Linked DNA regions of Candidatus Ruthia magnifica str. Cm (Calyptogena magnifica). The main gene of each other region encodes a partner of the protein of the gene in region 2 in a complex. Links are inferred from orthologs where the notes say so. Each region holds a gene or a part of one and is shown on either strand. Other genes may lie near its edges.

Region 1 (8,845 bases), 450 kb from region 2 along the record:
GAAAAAGACAATATCCAGCCAAAGGTTAGTAGTGCAAAAATTGCAAAAAGTAGATTTTTATCAGGTAGTTGTCCAGTTTTTTCAAACATGAGAGATTAATAATTTTATTATTTTCTAAGCCATTCGAATTATACGCTCAAGAGTGGATTTATTCATATTAGTTAAGAACTGTGTTACTATTATGGGATAATATTTGTTTTGTAAAAACAACAAACTTATGATTTCTACTGCCAATATCACCATGCAGTTTGGTGAAAAACTTTTATTTGAAAATATCTCTATTAAATTTCAAGGTGGCAACCGATATGGTTTAATTGGTGCGAATGGTTGCGGTAAGTCAATTTTTATGAAAATTTTGACGGGTGAACTTACGCCTAGTAATGGCACCATTCATATTAGTAATGGAGAGCGTTTGGGTGTTCTTCGCCAAGACCAGTTTGCTTTTGAGAATTTTCGTGTGATTGATATGGTGATTATGGGCCATAGTGAATTATGGGAAATTAAAAAAGAAAGGGATAGAATTTACGCTTTGCCTGAAATGAGTGAGAAAGATGGTATCAAGGTTGCAGAACTTGAAATGCAATTTGCAGAAATGGATGGCTATATGGCGGAGTCTTCTGCCAGTGAGTTGTTATTAGGCTTGGATATCCCAGAAGAGCAACATTATGGGTTGATGAGTGAAATTGCACCAGGTTGGAAATTACGTATTTTGCTGGCTCAGGCACTGTTTTCAAATCCAGAAATTCTATTACTTGATGAGCCAACAAATAATTTAGATATTAACTCAATTCGTTGGCTAGAAGGCGTATTAAAAGAACGCAAGGCGACAATGGTTATCATCTCCCATGATAGACACTTTTTAAATGGCGTATGTACACACATGTCTGATTTAGACTATGGTGCGCTTAATATCTTCCCTGGTAATTACGATGATTTTATGATTGCATCAACCGCTATTCAAGAAAAAATGCAAACTGACAATGCTAAAAAAGAAGCCAAAATCAAAGAACTTAAGCATTTTGTTTCTCGTTTTTCAGCCAACGCCTCTAAATCTAAACAAGCCACTTCAAGATTAAAACAATTAGATAAAATTATACTGGACGATATTAGACCCTCTTCAAGGATAAGTCCTTATATTATTTTCAATCAAGAAACTAAGTTACACAGAAATGTATTAGAAGTCGAAGGTTTGTTTAAAAGCTTCACTCTTCAAGGAGATACTGAAAAAGATAATAAACTTGAGGTTTTAAAAGACATTAGTTTCTTGTTTGAGGTGGGTGATCGCATTGCCATTATTGGTCAAAATGGTATTGGTAAAACCACATTACTGCGTACTTTGGTTGGTGAAATCAAGCCCGATAAAGGAAAAATTAAGTGGAGTGAAAATATTAACATTGGTTATTATGCACAGGATCATAGTAAAGATTTTGAAACTGATATGAATGTACTTGATTGGATGAGTCAATTCAAAAGTGAAAAAGACAACATACAGGCAATGCGTGCAGTACTGGGTAAAATGTTATTTGGTAAAGAAGACATTGGAAAGAGTATTAAGTCACTTTCTGGTGGAGAGAAAGGCAGAATGCTATTTGGCAAACTCATGCTACAAAACCCCAATGTATTAGTGATGGATGAGCCTACCAACCATCTTGATATGGAGTCTATCGAAGCCCTTAATCTAGCACTGGATAATTACAAAGGCACTTTAATTTTTGTTAGCCATGATAGAGAATTTGTTTCTTCACTGTCTACCAAGGTGATAGAACTCAAAGAGGATAGTATGCATTATTATTCTGGTAATTATGAGGACTACTTGGGCAATAAAAAATAAAGAGTTTGTTAGTGTTTGATATAATTATTTTTAACTTTTTGATAAAATAGAGCGAATAGTTAGGGTTAAAATACGATTATCAAAGGAATTAAATAATGCAAGACAATTCAATTTTTACAATCATAGTAGGTATTAATGGTTCAGGAAAAAACTTTGATACTGTATTTATCGCTAACCAATGTTAATATTAAGCAATTTTTAGAAACAAAATTAATGCCTAAAAAAAATGATCATAACATCAAACAGTGTAATAGTTTTGAAATTGAAACTATACTTGTGGGTAAAAATTATTAATCAATAAAAACAACAAGAATGGAATATTGAGCTTATTTATTTGTATTTACTAATGTTGATTTATCAAATTCAAAGAGTGGATGAACGAGCTAAAAATGGCAGTCATGATATTAAGATTATAAATATAAAAAAGAAGATACAACAGAAGTATTGGTAATTTAATCAATGAATACTATTAAGCTGTTGATAAAATTAAAAATAGTTGACGATATTTTGGAACATAAAAATGATGAATGAGAAGACAAAAAAAGTTAAAATAATTGAGGTAAAGGATTTTCTGGAATATCGCTATAAAATAGAATGTGTATTCTAATATTAACCTTTCACCATTTAAAATTAAAAAAGTTTTGATTCGGTAACTGTATTGACATTTTCAACTTTGTTTGCCATTGTTTCAATGCTAACTTTGGTGTTAGGTCTTTTATTTTTAGTCACGTCTTTATTGATGAGTTCTTATTTAAGCGTGTCAAAATTATTTGTTTTTATACGGATTGGCGGTATTTTTTATATCAAGTTTGCCAATTATTCTTTCAGCCATTGGGTTAAGCTTGTTGTATTATTTTATTCTAAATGAAAAAGTATCATTCAAAAATATGATTAAATCTAGTTTTGTTACTACATTTTTTTAAAGGTTTTAAAATGAATACTGTTAATTTATATCAACTATTTTTCTTTTTATGAAGTGATTTATGGTGCATTATCCATGCTATTGTTATTTATACTTTGGATATATTTTTCTTGGGTTGTGGTGTTATTTGGTGCAAGTAGCAGTTTTTGCTTTCATCAGACAAAGAATCAATAAATGTTTACAGGTATTATTCAAATCGTTGGTAAGATTAAAAGTATCAAGGCAGGCGTATTTTGTTTTGAGGCACAAGGTTCGTTTTTTAACGAGGTTAAAATTGGCGACAGTATTTCTGTGAATGGAGTGTGTTTAACCGCTATTGAGATAGGTGATGATTATTTTAAAGCCGACATTTCACAAGAAACATTCAGGTATACAATTTTTAATCACTTAGGTATTAACAATTCAGTTAACCTTGAAAAAGCACTAAGGCTTAATCAAGGCATTGATGGGCATTTGGTCAGTGGCCATGTTGACGGTATTGCTAAAGTTGTTGATCGATTTATTGAAGGTGAATCAACACGTTTTAAAATTAGTACGCCTAAGAATTTGATAAAATACATCTCTAAAAAAGGTTCTATTTGTATTAACGGTGTGAGTTTAACAGTCAATAATATTAACGATTGCGTGTTTGATATCAACATTGTGCCGTACACACTAAAAGCCACAACATTAGGTGGATTGAAAATAAATAACGAAGTTAATCTTGAAGTTGACATTATCGTCAGATACCTTGAACAATTATTACATCATTAAAAATTAGTTATGAAATCTAGTATTGAAGAAATTTTAAAAGACTATAGCCAAGGCAAAATGATTATCCTAATGGATGATGAAGATCGTGAAAATGAAGGGGATTTAATAATCCCTGCTACAACTGTTACTAAAGAAGATATTAATTTCATGGCGACTCATGGTCGCGGTTTGATTTGCTTAACCTTAACACAAGAGCGCTGTAAACAGCTTAATTTATCACTTATGGTCGCGCAAAATAATGATACGAATGGTACTAACTTTACCATTTCAATTGAGGCGGTAGAAGGTGTAACCACAGGTATTTCAGCAGCAGACAGAGCTAAAACAATACTTGATGCAGTGGCAAAAGATGCTAAACCTGATGATATTGTACAACCAGGGCATATTTTCCCACTTATGTCACAACCAGGTGGGGTTTTAATTCGAGCAGGACACACAGAAGCAGGGTGTGATTTAGCACGCCTTGCAGGACTTGAACCAGCCAGTGTGATTGTTGAAATCCTCAATGAAGATGGTTCAATGGCTCGACGTGATGATTTAGAAATTTTTGCCAAAAAACACGACATTAAATTAGGTACGATTGAAGATTTAATTTCTTATCGAGTTGAAAACGAAAAAACCATCGAACGTATTAATGAACGTGAATTTAAAACTGAATTTGCCATTTTTAGATTAATTTCATTTCTTGATAGTATTCACAATGAAACTCACTTAGCCTTGATTAAAGGAAAAATTAGCAGTAATACTGATACTTGCGTGCGTGTACACATGGAAGATGCTTTTAAGGATGTGTTACAAGAAAAGTCAAACAGTTTTAGCGTTATCGCTGCATTAAAGTACATTGCTAAATTAGATAGTGGTGTTTTATTGCTACTTAGAATGCAAACCGACCAAAGTATTTTAGAAAATATTGACAACGTTAATGGCAATATTCGTGATGATATCAAAACATATGGCGTTGGTGCACAAATCTTATCTGACCTTGGCATTAAAAGAATGAAAATTTTAGGCAGTCATAGAAAGCTTTATGGCTTAAAAGGCTTTGGTTTAGAAGTAACTGAATACATAGACACCAGCAAGTAAAGGAATAATAATGAAATTTAAATTTAATAAAAACGGAAATAACAATTTTCTTGCAAAAGCAAAAGTTGCGATTATCGTGGGTTATTTTTACCAAGATATTGGTGACAAGCTATTATCAGCAGCACAAGAAACCTTAGCTAAATATGGCATTAATGCCAATAATATCAATGTGTTTTACGTCCCTGGTGCATTTGAAATTCCGTTATTGGCTAAAAAATTAGCAAGTCAAAAACTAAGTAACAAAAATTTATACGATGGTATTGTGGCTTTAGGTGCAATTATCAATGGTGAAACCCCGCATTTTGAGTTTGTTTGTAACGAATGTGCTCGTGGCGTGTCAGATGTTTCTTATCAATATGAAATCCCCACTGCTTTTGGTATACTTACTACAAATAACATGGAGCAAACCATCGGTAGAGCTGGTGGTTATAAGGGTAACAAAGGTGAAAAGGCAACCATGGCAATGATTGAAATGCTCTATTTAATGCAACAAGTAGACACTCAAACTTTTTAACCATGACCTTTAAAACCTCAAAGCAACGCTCTCGAGAGCGCGTAGTACAAGCTCTATATCAATATCTAGTATCAGGTGGAGAAATATTGCAAATTGAACAACAATTTTTAAACCAAAAACAAGGCAAAATCTCAAAAGCTTTCTTTTCAAATTTATTCATCAATATTCTAAAAAATAAATCTTTACTAGATGAGATTATCGCACCTACCATTAACCGAGAAACTGAACAACTAGGCGCTGTTGAACACGCTATTTTATATCTAGGCGCTTTTGAGCTCAAATTTAGCCCAGGAGTGCCTTATAAAATCGTGATTAATGAATCACTTGAATTGGCAAAACTGTACGGTGCAGAGGGTGCGCATAAACTTATTAACGTTTCATTGGACAAACTGGCTCAAACACTACAACCTAGAATAGACGAATAGATACTCAAAGGTTATACTTTGATATCTTAGTTAATAGGCTTTACAATAAAGAACCTAGTTTTAGATTGATAATCTCCTAACAGCACTTGTTAGATATTAATATGTATACTTTCTTATCTTTTTTGATATATCTATAAATCCTGAGTAAGCCGTATTTGAAAGAAATACTATTTTTTTGATGTTAAGTGGATAAATCATTTTTGTTAAACTTATTTAAAATACTTTTGGATGTATGAGGTACCTGTAAACCATGTTGTTTACTAATCCTAATCATGTACCAGTAGAACAACCTTGAGTTGCCAAAACTTTATGTTGATTATCGATATTTAGATGATCCTCACCTTTTTAAATTTAAAGCTTAATTTGCATAAATATATTATTATGTTATAATATAAATTGAATTAATTAAATGGAGATATGACAATGAAAAAGATTTTTACAATAGTGCTATTGACATCCACTTTAAGTGCGAATGCATTTTGGAGTAGCAACAATACCCCATGGGGTAATGGTTACAACAATTATAACGCTTATGGCTATCAAGAAGATAATGGCATATTTGGCTACAACCCATATGATTTTTGGGATCCTCGTTGGTATGCAGAAGAAATGGGTAATATGTTTGATGAATTTGATAATAACGGTTGGAACAACAACAACTATTATGGTTATGGTCGTAATGGTTATGGTCGTAATGGTTATGGTTTCGCACCTAATGGTTATGTAAATACCCCATGGGGACCTGGTGTTGCACCTGAAATGACTATGCCAGTAGTACCAATAGCAAGATAGTATAAAAGTTATGGTTAAAATCAGGCATTAGGTTTTTAATGACGATTGATTAATAATTAAGGAGTGAGAAAATAATGACAGTTTTCTTGCTAACATTGAAACTTAATGCTACTGCAAATTGGGGTATTAATTGGAATAGTAATATTCCTATAAATTTTGGAAACAACACACCCTGGAACGGCAATAGTTTTAACAATCCCGTTGAAGTAATGAATAACAAACCTTTGGAATTATGTCTACAACCAAGAAATTACAGTAATCGTTGAAACAGAAAGTGACGAGCCTTTCAGCATCAATTTCATAGTAAAACTGGCTATACCGGTTTTTTATTGTCTAATTTGCCCAAAACATTATGTTTATTAATATTAGCTTAGAATAATAAAAAATGGATATAAATTGTTTATTTTGTCAATTGAGTGAAGAAAGAATTATTGGACAATGTGATTTAACCATTACGTTTTTAGACTCTTATCCTGTTTCTCCTGGACATACGTTGATTGTCCCTAAAAGACATGTTGCTACTTATTTTGATATTACCGAACAAGAGCAAAATGCAATTGCCAAAGCCATTCAAAAATCAAAATTGATTCTTGATGAGGAGTTTTCTCCAGATGGTTTTAACATTGGTATGAATAATGGTGAAGTAGCTGGGCAAAGTATTATGCATTTACATGTGCACATGATTCCTAGATATAAAAATGATGTTAAAAATCCTAAAGGTGGTGTGCGCTGGGTGATTTCAAATAAAGCTGATTATTGGAGTAATTCAGATAAATAACACATCCTTTTTTAAAAAGGAATGTCATCATCAAACTCAGAATTATCAACAGGTGCGATAGGATCTAGGACTGGCGCTGTTGCGGTTTGTTGTTGTGGTACAGGTGTAGAAGATGCTGATTGTTGAGTTTGAGGTGCACCACCACCTATATCAACATTGTCGTGACGATCTAACATTTGTAATGTACCATTAAAACCAACAACTATTTCAGTTGTGTAGCGGTTAGTACCAGTTTGGTCTTGCCATTTACGTGTTCTTAAATTACCTTCAACGTAAACTTTAGAGCCCTTATGTAGGTATTGGCTAGCAATCTCAGCTAATTTGCCAAATAAACTAACACGGTGCCATTCAGTTTTATCAACCTTTTGCCCTGTGTTTTTGTCTGTCCAACTTTCACTGGTTGCAACAGATAAAGTGGTTACTGCTTTACCATTAGAGGTGTATTTCAATTCTACATCTTGGCCTAAATTGCCTACTAAAATTACTTTGTTGATTCCTGCCATTTTTTTTGCTCCGATTAATTTTCTGTTACCTGTTTTATGGGTATTTTTTGCTTTGTTATTAGAATAATTATCCACCAAATAATTGCAATAAATGTGGTAAGTAAGAATACATTATTTAGATTAGATATGTTGTAAATCCATCCACCAACAATCCCGCCAACGAATGCACCTAAAAACTGTGATGTAGCGTATAAACCCATTGCTAAGCCGCGTTTATCAGAACTTGCACTTGAGGCTATGAGTGAAGGTAGAATGGCTTCTAATGTATTAAAAGCAATAAAGAATAAAGTTAAAAGGATGAAAAATAAAGTATAAGTAAGCTGTATTTGATAAAACAAAATTTGACTGATAATCAGTAGTGCAATGGCGCTTAAAAATATAGGTTTAATTTTTTGATATTTGGAAATCAGAATAATCATTGGCAACATGCCAATAAAGGACAAAATAATAATAGGTAAATACATTTGCCAACTGTCTTTAATCTCAACAATATTGTTTTCTCTTAAAAAGATCGGTATAGCGATAAAAGCACAAGTTAGAATTAAATGTAGTGCAAAAACGCTAAAATCTAGCCGTAGTAAATCAATATTGATTACTTTTTTGATGTTTGCAATTGACAAGGAATATTGCTCTTTAGGTTTGGCATTGGGTAGAGTGCTAACAATGATCAACGCAATAACAGAAAGCAAAGCAATCACCCAAAATAAACCAGATATGCTCAGATTAGAACTGATGATAGGGCCTAGTAGTAAGGCTAACATAAAGGCTATGCCTATTTGAACACCCACAAAAGCATTGGCTTTAGAGTGTTGATTTTCACTAACAAAATCTGCTAAAAACGCCATCAATACCGCTGAAATAGCACCTGCACCCTGCAGAGCCCTGCCAATAACAATGCCTATGATGTCTGTTGATTTAGCAGCCACAACACTACCAATAAAAAAGATAATAAGACCAATAATGAGCATAGGTTTTCGACCATACTTGTCTGATAAATAGCCAAAGGGAATTTGTAATAATGCTTGAGTTAAGCCATAAATGCCAATAGATAAACCTATTAAGTAAGGCGTGGTACTGGTATATTCACTGGCATAAACTGAAAATATAGGAAAAATCATAAATAAACCTAGCATACGTGTGGCCATGATTAAAGAAATCTTAAACGCGAAAGCTCTTTCTTGTTTGTTCATTGAAGTAAATTAAGAATCTTAGTCCTATAAAGAGTAGTGTGGTGTGTACAAAGG
Region 2 (8,924 bases):
ATCCTTGCCTTTTTCTGTAAAATAATCAGTTTGATACTCAGGGTGTATTTCAATTGCCTAGGTTAGTTGAGTTTTCAATAGGTCAAGAACACTCGTTTATTTAAAAACTTTTCCAAATATTGGAAAGGAATTGTCGCTGTTGCGTTCTATCTTGAGTGTAAAATATTTATAGATTTTTCTCTTCATATTCGCAAAGATCAAGCAAAATACATTCTGTGCATAATGGAGAACGAGCTTTACAAGTATAACGACCATGTAGAATCATTAAGTGGTGCGCAGGCACTCGGTATTCATCAGGGATGAATTTAACCAATTTTTTCTCTACCTCCAATACGGTTTTACCACTGGCAATAGCAGTGCGGTTTGCTACACGATAAATATGCGTATCCACTGCAATGGTTGGATGGCCAAAGGCAGTATTAAGCACAACATTGGCAGTTTTACGACCAACACCAGGCAGTGCTTCTAATTCTTTACGAGTTTCTGGTACGCTTGAGCTGTATTTTTCAATCAGAATTTTGCAAGCTTGAATAATATGTTTAGCTTTTGAGTTAAACAAGCCAATGGCTCTTATTGTATCTCTAAGTGTGTCTTCACCTAATTCAAAAATAGTTTCAGGTGTATTGGCAATTGGAAACAATTTATCAGTGACCTTATTAACGCTTTTATCCGTTGCTTGTGCGGATAATGTAACAGCTACTAGCAATTCAAATGGTGTTGAATAATTTAATTCTGTGGTTGGATTAGGTATCTTTTTAAGCAACCTTCCAAACATTTTTGTACGTGTTTCAGAGTTCATTTTTTCTTTGCTTGTTTTTCTCAATGACAAACATTATACTCTAGATTTAAAAATAAGGCAAAATAGCCTAAAAGAACAATTTACTATAAGCCTCAAGCTGCTGCCATAGTTTTTCTTGATGTGGATGTTGCGTTCTCATTGTGTTGATTTTTTGAAGGTAATCATCAATAGTTATGTAACCATTTTGATTCGTTTGAATCCGCCCTTGAACGATTTCAAACCAATCTTCTTTTTCGTTTTCAGTTAAAGTATTGGGGTAATTTCTAGCTTTAAAATGCATGAATAATCTTGAGAGCTTCTCATCTTTAAATTTTGGATGAAATTCTTTTAATTTATGAACGGATAAGGCTTGAATTTGATTACAAATACGCTTATCAGTATTATCAATAAAACCATCATAAAGTGATTGGTCTACTTCTTTTAGCGCAATATGTTTTTGATCGTTTTTGTATAAATCTTGCACGATTTTACCAATTTTAAGTTGGTTGTCTTTGATAAAAGAAAGATGCTGCATGCATTGATTCATGTCAATATTTAACTGCTTAATAATTTTTGGTTCAAGTTTATAAATATTGGGAACGAACATTGGACTTTTATTAAAAATAAGTTCTTTGATTTGTAGTCTTTCCACTTCTTTTGATAATTCAGATTGTTTGGTAAACGTTAAAGTTTTAAGCGCTTCAATGTCGAGCTCTAACAAAACACAAGGATCTTGATCAAGGTTAAACATAAGAACTCGATCGTTATACTCAGGATGATAAGCCAGCGCAACAGACAATCGAGTACAAGACAATTGTGCTGGATGCATATCAGTTGTATGTAACATTGGCTCAAATAGACTAATTTTAGAGGCGACTGTTTTCTTTTCTCTTAAACTAAAACTGTAGTTAAATAACTGAGGTTGTGTTTGTTTGATAATTTTAGCAATAGCAATAGTGGCATGAACATCAGCTAGGGCATCATGTGCATTTGCATGTTCAATGTCATTAGCAAGTGATAATTGATCAAGTTTAAATACTGGATTGCCTTGTTTATCATACACCCATTTAAGGCTTGTGTCTTTTTTTAGCGCATAACATAGTCGCACAACATTTAATATATCCCAACGAGTATTACCATTTTGCCAATGCCAAGTATAAGGGTCTATAAAATTACGATACAGTGTATGACGAGTAAACTCATCATCAAAACGAATTGAATTGTAACCCACAATGCATGTATTTGATGTTGAAAATTGAGCATGAATTTTTTTAATAAATTCATGCTCAATCATGCCTTTTTGTTCACATAATTGTGGGCTAATACCAGTTATAAAACAAGCCTCAGGAGATGGCAAACAATCATTAGTTGGTTTGCAGTAAAACATTTGCTCATCTATAATATTAAAATTTTCATCAGTCCTGATGCCAGCAAATTGAGAGATTCTGTCTATTTTTGGCGAAATACCAAAAGTTTCATAGTCGTACCAATAAAATGTTTTCATATTTTTTTATCAATTTTTACCCGAAGAATAAAGTATATTTCTATTTTACATTGCGTAGTCTACGAAAGGATTTTGGTTTCAAGATGGATTTTATATAAATTTTGTAGTTCAAAACAAATAATCAACTCCCTTGTTTTATTGTTGTGTGTTTTAAAATGACAAGACTTAATGTATTAAGTGTTGTTTTGTATATTTTTCTTGCTAGTCTTTTGGGTGTCGTGTATTACAAATGTAGTAATTTTTTTGCTCCTCCGTGAGTAGCATGTCCTATTTTTTAGATATCGGTAACATCAATTAAGTAATTCTCTATGTTCTACAAACTCTTTTCTGTTGCTATTTATTCGAATGAGATGTCAAATTCTTGTGCTATTTTTCTAATTTTTTTTAGACTGGATTTGACATTAAATGATGATGTGGATTCATACTGAGAAATTGTTGAACTGGTTATACCAATTTTTCCAGTCAATTTTTTTTAGAAAACCTTTTTAATTGATGAAATTTCTTTATTTGTATTGCTAGTAATTTCATATGTAAATTATATCAATACTTTTAAAAAAGAGAAGCGAAAAAATATTAACAATAACAATGTTATTAACAGCCGGATGTAATATATTCAATATATTAAGTACAAATATAAAAAATAGGTAAGGCTGATAATACGATTATCGCTAAAACTAAAGAGTTAAAAAATATTCTAGATCGCTAGAAATTGGCAGTATTGGTTGAGCCAGAATTTTCTAAGAATTTTTGTGCTGTTTTAACATAATATAATTTACCTAGTCCTATTCCAATAATAAAATTAATGGTAGCAAAAAGTAATTGTTTTTAAGTAATAGATAAAGGAGCAGTATTCAAAGTATTAGAAAGAGAAAGGAAGCTTGCGTCTGTTGGAGAGTTAGCTAGTAACAAAAATACAGCATTAGGCAGTATGATAAGTTCTGATTGGATGATAATATCAAGCGTTATATTTTCAGATAATAATACTAGTGGCACAAATATTACCCTTGGCGCTCTTACTACTGGGGTTTTAAAGCCTATAGAGGTATTGATTGGTAGTGAATATTTCTGTTAAAGCAAGACTGCAAAACAGCTACTGAAGATATAGCAAAGAAAATCAATATAGGCTTTAATGTTGGTGGGTAGTAGTTATGAAAGTACTGATATAGGAAAAATTATCGCTATTACCTTTTTAGATGCACATAACAAGCTAATAGAACAAATGAGTAAATAATCAATAACTTTAAAAGAAAAAAGTTACTGATTTTAACATTTGCTACTTGTGGAAGTGGTTCGTCTTTATCGAGTGTTTGGTTCTGATGTTAATACCGGTGTTTTATTAGATTCAGCAGTAAACTTCTTGGGTACTTTATATCTTGAAGATATTGATATGTCATATATTTATGAAAACACTATATTTTATGTAAATCAAGGCAGCACACTTGTGCTTGATAATGGTATTTCTGATATAACTTATCTATATGATAATACCAAATTTTTTACAATTTCTCGCTTCAGATATATTAGATTATAACAATATGAATGAAAGAAGTTATATTATACGAGTAGTAAAGAGTATTACTTGTGAGTGAAGAAAGTGCGATATAGATGTTGGTTCCAATTTTAGTTATATTTTAAATATGAATAATAATATCTTTGAATCTGGTGCAATATTATTATTTTTTGATGCAAATAATCTTAATATTGGTATTAATAAACTCATCGTTCCTGACACATATCAATTAAATGAGTTATCTAATGCTGATGTGGGTCATGAATATGAAACTATAGAGATTGAGTAAAAAGAGATAGTAGGTAAATTTTATTCTTCTTAACGAGAAGTTTTTTATTTGCAATAAAAGACAATTTAAAAATATTATTACAGACAATAAAAAACCCAGCGATTAAACTGGGTTTTTATTTAAATAATTAACAAATTATTTTGGGTAAAGGTTCGTAACTTGTGGACCTTTTTCACCTTGTTCTAGGTCAAATTCTACCTCTTGACCTTCCTCTAATGATTTGTAGCCATCGCCTTGAATAGCGCGAAAGTGAACGAATACATCGTCACCATTTTCTTGTTCAATAAAACCAAACCCTTTTTTTGCGTCAAACCATTTGACTTTTCCTGTTGTAGACATTGTGTCTCCTATAAGTTAAAAATTACCGAAAAAATAAACCACCTTTATAGAGTACGAAAACCGATAATGAATCAATCAACAACATAGATATAAATAGCAACTGTAGCCCAAAATTCATTTTTTTATGAGCATATTCTTCACAGCGAATTCGATTATAGCATATATTTTTGTTATTAAGATTGATATTCATTAAAAATAAGCACTTGAAGGTTATATGAAGATGATTAATGACTTGTAATTTTGAATCAAAAAAGTATTTATCTACCAGTTTATTGAATGAAATACGACTTAGTGGTAAACTCATAAATGGAAGTCTTAAACCGATAAAATATAAGTCACTACTGTTTTTATTAGGTGATTATTTTCTAAAATGAATATTTCTGTGCTCGTCAGAGTCAATAAAATTAATACCACTAGTAACAATCAAAATATGATTAATAGGTTCATTTTCTACGATTTGTCGTTGGCTCTGGCGTTGTCTAAGAATAAATTAGAAATGGTAGGTGTGTAAGCCCTGCTAAGAAATAAAACTAATGAGAGTAAAATTTCCAAGCAAATAGTAAATTCTAGCTCAAGAAAGAAGGTTGCTAAAAAGTTGGTTATTAGGATGGCAGACTCTTACATCCTAAAGTTTAAGGTTTAACGAATATGATAAAAATTAATCAAATTATAGGCAACCATAAGAATAACATTTACTATAGCTGTAATGGGTAAATAAGCGGTGAGTGATGCAATAAGTAGTATAAATGACTATTATATTAATATAATAACAGAAAAAATAGTGAATAAGGACATTCTTGTAGCTGATTCAAAATTGATCCATGAATGCGTAAATAAATTAGAGCCTAAATAGCTAGACATAAAATTATCAAATATATTTGACATACCTTGACCAATAAATCCTTGGCTAGGAGTTAATATGTTAATTGGATTTTATTGTCATGGTACGACTGATTGAAAACGCCTCAATTAAATCGAGCAAGACGACAGTAAACATTTTAGGAGCGAGGATTTTAATCGTAGAGAATGAAAAATTTAGTATGAAGAAAGGTGGTAAATGCGTAGGCATTTCATCCCCAAACTTAATTTGTGGGATGAAGTCTTTGAAATATAAGATAGGCGCACTTACTAACCATTAATAGTAAATTAGGTAATTTTGAAAAGAACTTTTTGGTTAAAACGGTTGTGATGAGATTCGTTAAGATAATAATCATACAATATTAGCGTCTCAACCTTTGATGCCTATAATGTGTTTTAACTGTCTACTGGCAAATAAAATAGCCGCATTTGTTGTAAAGACAATTATGACGTGTGTGAAACACAATTAACCATTACACCTAAGCGTGTTAAGCTAAATACCAATTGATAAACGTCAGCAAGAAAAGCGAGTGCGAGTGCTAATGATGCAAATTCAGCACTGTCTGTTTCGGCGTGATGACTAATGACAGAAAAAACTATGATGGAAATGGCTACGGTTTGACCCTAAAACTAAATACAATGATGAGCTGAACAGTACATATTGCGGCATATAACCCATATCCAGGGAATAATCTAGAAATAATAACGAATACTGCACCTTTAAGCAGGACAATAACAGCGTCAATTAATCTTTCGATTATGCTTTGTCTTGGTGTTAAAATTTTAATTTTCTACCGTGTTTATTGTTTTTTTTGTTTTTGCCGTAATAGTCTTTATTGCTACATCGGTTATTATTTTTACTCTTTGAGAACTTTACACGGCTAAAATTACGTTTTTTTGACCGTCCTCCAATAGTGGTTTTGTTATTTTTTTCAGTGAGTTCGACAATGTTTAAGTGTTTGCCACAAACCACGCTATTTTTTAAAACTTCAAATATCTCGTTTGGCATCTCATCTGGCAAGTCAATAGTTGAGCAATGATCAAAAATTTGAATTGAGCCAATATATTCACTATCTATGTCAGCTTCATTGGCGATGGCACCTAAAATATTACCCGGTTTAATATTATTATTATTGCCCACTTCAATCTTATAACGACACATTTGAATTTTTGGAAAGTCTTTTAGTGGGTCGGCTTTAATAGGGATTATTTTTTCTTTTTTTGGTATTTGATTGTTATTAAAGTTTGGCTCTTTTTCTGATAATAGTAATGGCTCATTACCTTGCGCAATAAATGCTAAGGCAGCAGAAATTTTTGAGGTTTCAATTTCTGGATTTTCTTGCTGGAATTCGCTGACTAATTTTTTAAATATATCTAATTTTTGATTGTTGATAGTTTGTGCTATATTTTGTTTGAATGTTTCAATGCGTTTGGCATTAATAATCTTTGCACTGGGTAGTTCAATAGGGGTGATTTTTTGGCGAGTAATGTGCTCAATAGTATTGAGCATACGTCTTTCACGATTTGATACGAATAAAATTGCGTCACCTTTTCGACCTGCACGTCCTGTTCTGCCAATGCGGTGTACATAAGATTCAGCATCTTGAGGAATGTCGTAATTAACCACGTGCGAGATACGCTCTACATCTAAACCACGAGCAGCAACATCAGTAGCAATAAGAATGTCAATTTTGCCTTTTTTATAGTTAGTGATAATACGTTCTCGTTGGTTTTGTTGAATATCGCCATTTATGGCCTCTGCTGAAAAGCCACGGGCGGATAATTTTTCTGCCAATTCTGTAGTGAGTGTTTTGGTTCTTACAAAGATAATCATTGCATCAAAGGTAGTAACTTCAAGAATACGAGTTAAAGCTTCTAATTTTTGTGATAAACCACCAACCATGCAGTATTTTTGGGTAATGGTGGTCGCTGTTTCTGTCTTAGTTTTTATTTTAACAATTTTTGGTTGGTTTAAAAATTGTTCAGCTACTTTTTTGATAACGCTTGGCATTGTGGCAGAGAATAGGGCAATTTGTCGTTGTTCAGGAATGCGTTGCATTATCCATTTAATGTCATCGATAAAGCCCATTTTTAGCATTTCATCGGCTTCATCTAGCACGAAGGATTTGAGATGATCTAGTTTTAAAGTGCCTTTTTTAATGTGATCCATCACCCGACCAGGTGTACCAACAATAGCATGTACACCACGTTTAAGTGGTCTTAGTTGGATATCATAAGATTGTCCGCCATAAATAGGCAATACATGAAAACCTTTCATGCCTCTAGCATAGGTTTGTACTGCTTCTGATACTTGAATGGCAAGTTCACGGGTGGGCGTTAAAATTAATAATTGTGGCATGTTAATACCTAAGTCAATTTTGTCAAGCAGTGGTAGAGAAAATGCTGCTGTTTTCCCCGTTCCTGTTTGTGCTTGACCGATAATATCTTCGCCATTTAGTAAGTGGGTGATGCATTGTTCTTGAATGGGAGAGGGTGTTTCATAGCCAATAGCATCCAATACTTTTAAAATGGTATTAGACAATCCTAAACATTTAAATTTGGATAATGGCTTATGGTCAGGTTTATTTTCAGACATGTGATTTTGTGGGATAAATGAAGATCAAAATTATACCTATTTAGGTAATGCTTAAGCGAACTATATTAGTTTTTGCTGTATTTATCGGTTAAAATACAGTTCGTTTTTAGCATTTAAATTTAAAGTGCTCCAATATAAATGGGCAATTTTATGGGTACTGAACAAATATTATTAAGCCGTGTTATAATCCAAGTGCGAGTTGTGTAGCAATAAGCATGATTTATCAGTATTTGCAGTGATGCCTTTAGAATAGCGACAATCAATCTATTTTAATTTGCAACATTTGTCATAACTCTATTTAATCCCATGCAGAGAAATATTAACCATTGATATTACTTGAGCGATTCTGCGTGGTCGTCAATAGTAGCGATACAAGTAGTAACTTGGCGTATATTGACTAAGTTAAGTAGTGAAAAATTAGCACAGGACTTGCTTGATATGCTTTATTTAGATGGTGAAACATTAACTTGGGCGCAAGTAATGGATGAGCATACTAAATGACCAATAAACATTAAAACACAAAAATAGTCATGAAACTCAGTTAGACTCCAGTAATACGATTAATTCTAACCAAAGATCTACAGTTAAAGGCGCAAACTTTACTGTTAAACGTGGTGCAACACGTAATATATCATTAGTAACTAATAATATTGAGCATATTAAAGGCAAAATAGAAGGGTAGAGAATCGTTATTTTGATGAAATTTGTTTAAAAGACATAAATATGAATATTTCATAATTACAATAACTAAGTGAACAGTATGCTAATAACCAACATTTGATCGAATTGTTTGATGTGAAAGAATCGTAGTCATGTTGATTTTTCTACGTTGGGTATCGAATAGGATAATAGACATGAAATTTATAAAAATATCTCTGTTAAGTCTACTTTTCTTTATTTATTTTGCAACCAATTTAGTGTTTGCTAAGGGTTATGATTTTGAACAGAGACTAATCAAAATACAACAAATTAGTGATAACTTGTATATGCTAACAGGCAAGGATAGCAATATTGATTTGTCAGTTGATACTGATGACTAGCTTGCGCCTT

What was found.
Region 1: the proteins of sbcB (region 2) and ssb are in contact, whole or in part, in a crystal structure (PDB 3C94), measured with the Escherichia coli proteins. The link is inferred for Candidatus Ruthia magnifica str. Cm (Calyptogena magnifica) from one-to-one orthologs.

Annotation. Positions count from the first base shown.
Region 1 is NC_008610.1:548,247-557,091, forward strand. The notes cover bases 5,856-8,677. They hold ssb (single-stranded DNA-binding protein), read right to left. Parts: upstream 7,602-8,677; coding sequence 7,110-7,601; downstream 5,856-7,109. Other genes in these bases: RMAG_RS02540 (hypothetical protein), read left to right, coding at 5,952-6,320; RMAG_RS02550 (HIT family protein), read left to right, coding at 6,706-7,098; RMAG_RS02560 (MFS transporter), read right to left, coding at 7,616-8,677. In the rest of the region: RMAG_RS02510 (FtsW/RodA/SpoVE family cell cycle protein), read right to left, coding at 1-89; RMAG_RS02515 (ABC-F family ATPase), read left to right, coding at 218-1,831; RMAG_RS06245 (YhjD/YihY/BrkB family envelope integrity protein), read left to right, coding at 2,784-2,927; RMAG_RS02520 (riboflavin synthase), read left to right, coding at 2,928-3,506; ribB (3,4-dihydroxy-2-butanone-4-phosphate synthase), read left to right, coding at 3,516-4,589; ribH (6,7-dimethyl-8-ribityllumazine synthase), read left to right, coding at 4,600-5,103; transcription antitermination factor NusB, read left to right, coding at 5,106-5,528; more of RMAG_RS02560, read right to left, coding at 8,678-8,791; RMAG_RS02565 (outer membrane protein assembly factor BamD), read right to left, coding at 8,816-8,845. UniProt on the Escherichia coli protein: Plays an important role in DNA replication, recombination and repair. Binds to ssDNA and to an array of partner proteins to recruit them to their sites of action during DNA metabolism. Acts as a sliding platform that migrates on DNA via reptation.
Region 2 is NC_008610.1:1,001,654-1,010,577, reverse strand. Bases 75-2,975 are described here. They hold sbcB (exodeoxyribonuclease I), read right to left. Parts: upstream 2,283-2,975; coding sequence 867-2,282; downstream 75-866. Other genes in these bases: nth (endonuclease III), read right to left, coding at 167-799. In the rest of the region: RMAG_RS05905 (hypothetical protein), read right to left, coding at 3,108-3,275; RMAG_RS04695 (hypothetical protein), read left to right, coding at 3,562-3,813; RMAG_RS05900 (hypothetical protein), read left to right, coding at 3,920-4,081; RMAG_RS04690 (cold-shock protein), read right to left, coding at 4,217-4,420; RMAG_RS04680 (DEAD/DEAH box helicase), read right to left, coding at 6,054-7,874; RMAG_RS05895 (hypothetical protein), read left to right, coding at 8,211-8,375; RMAG_RS04670 (hypothetical protein), read left to right, coding at 8,729-8,914. UniProt on the Escherichia coli protein: Degrades single-stranded DNA (ssDNA) in a highly processive manner.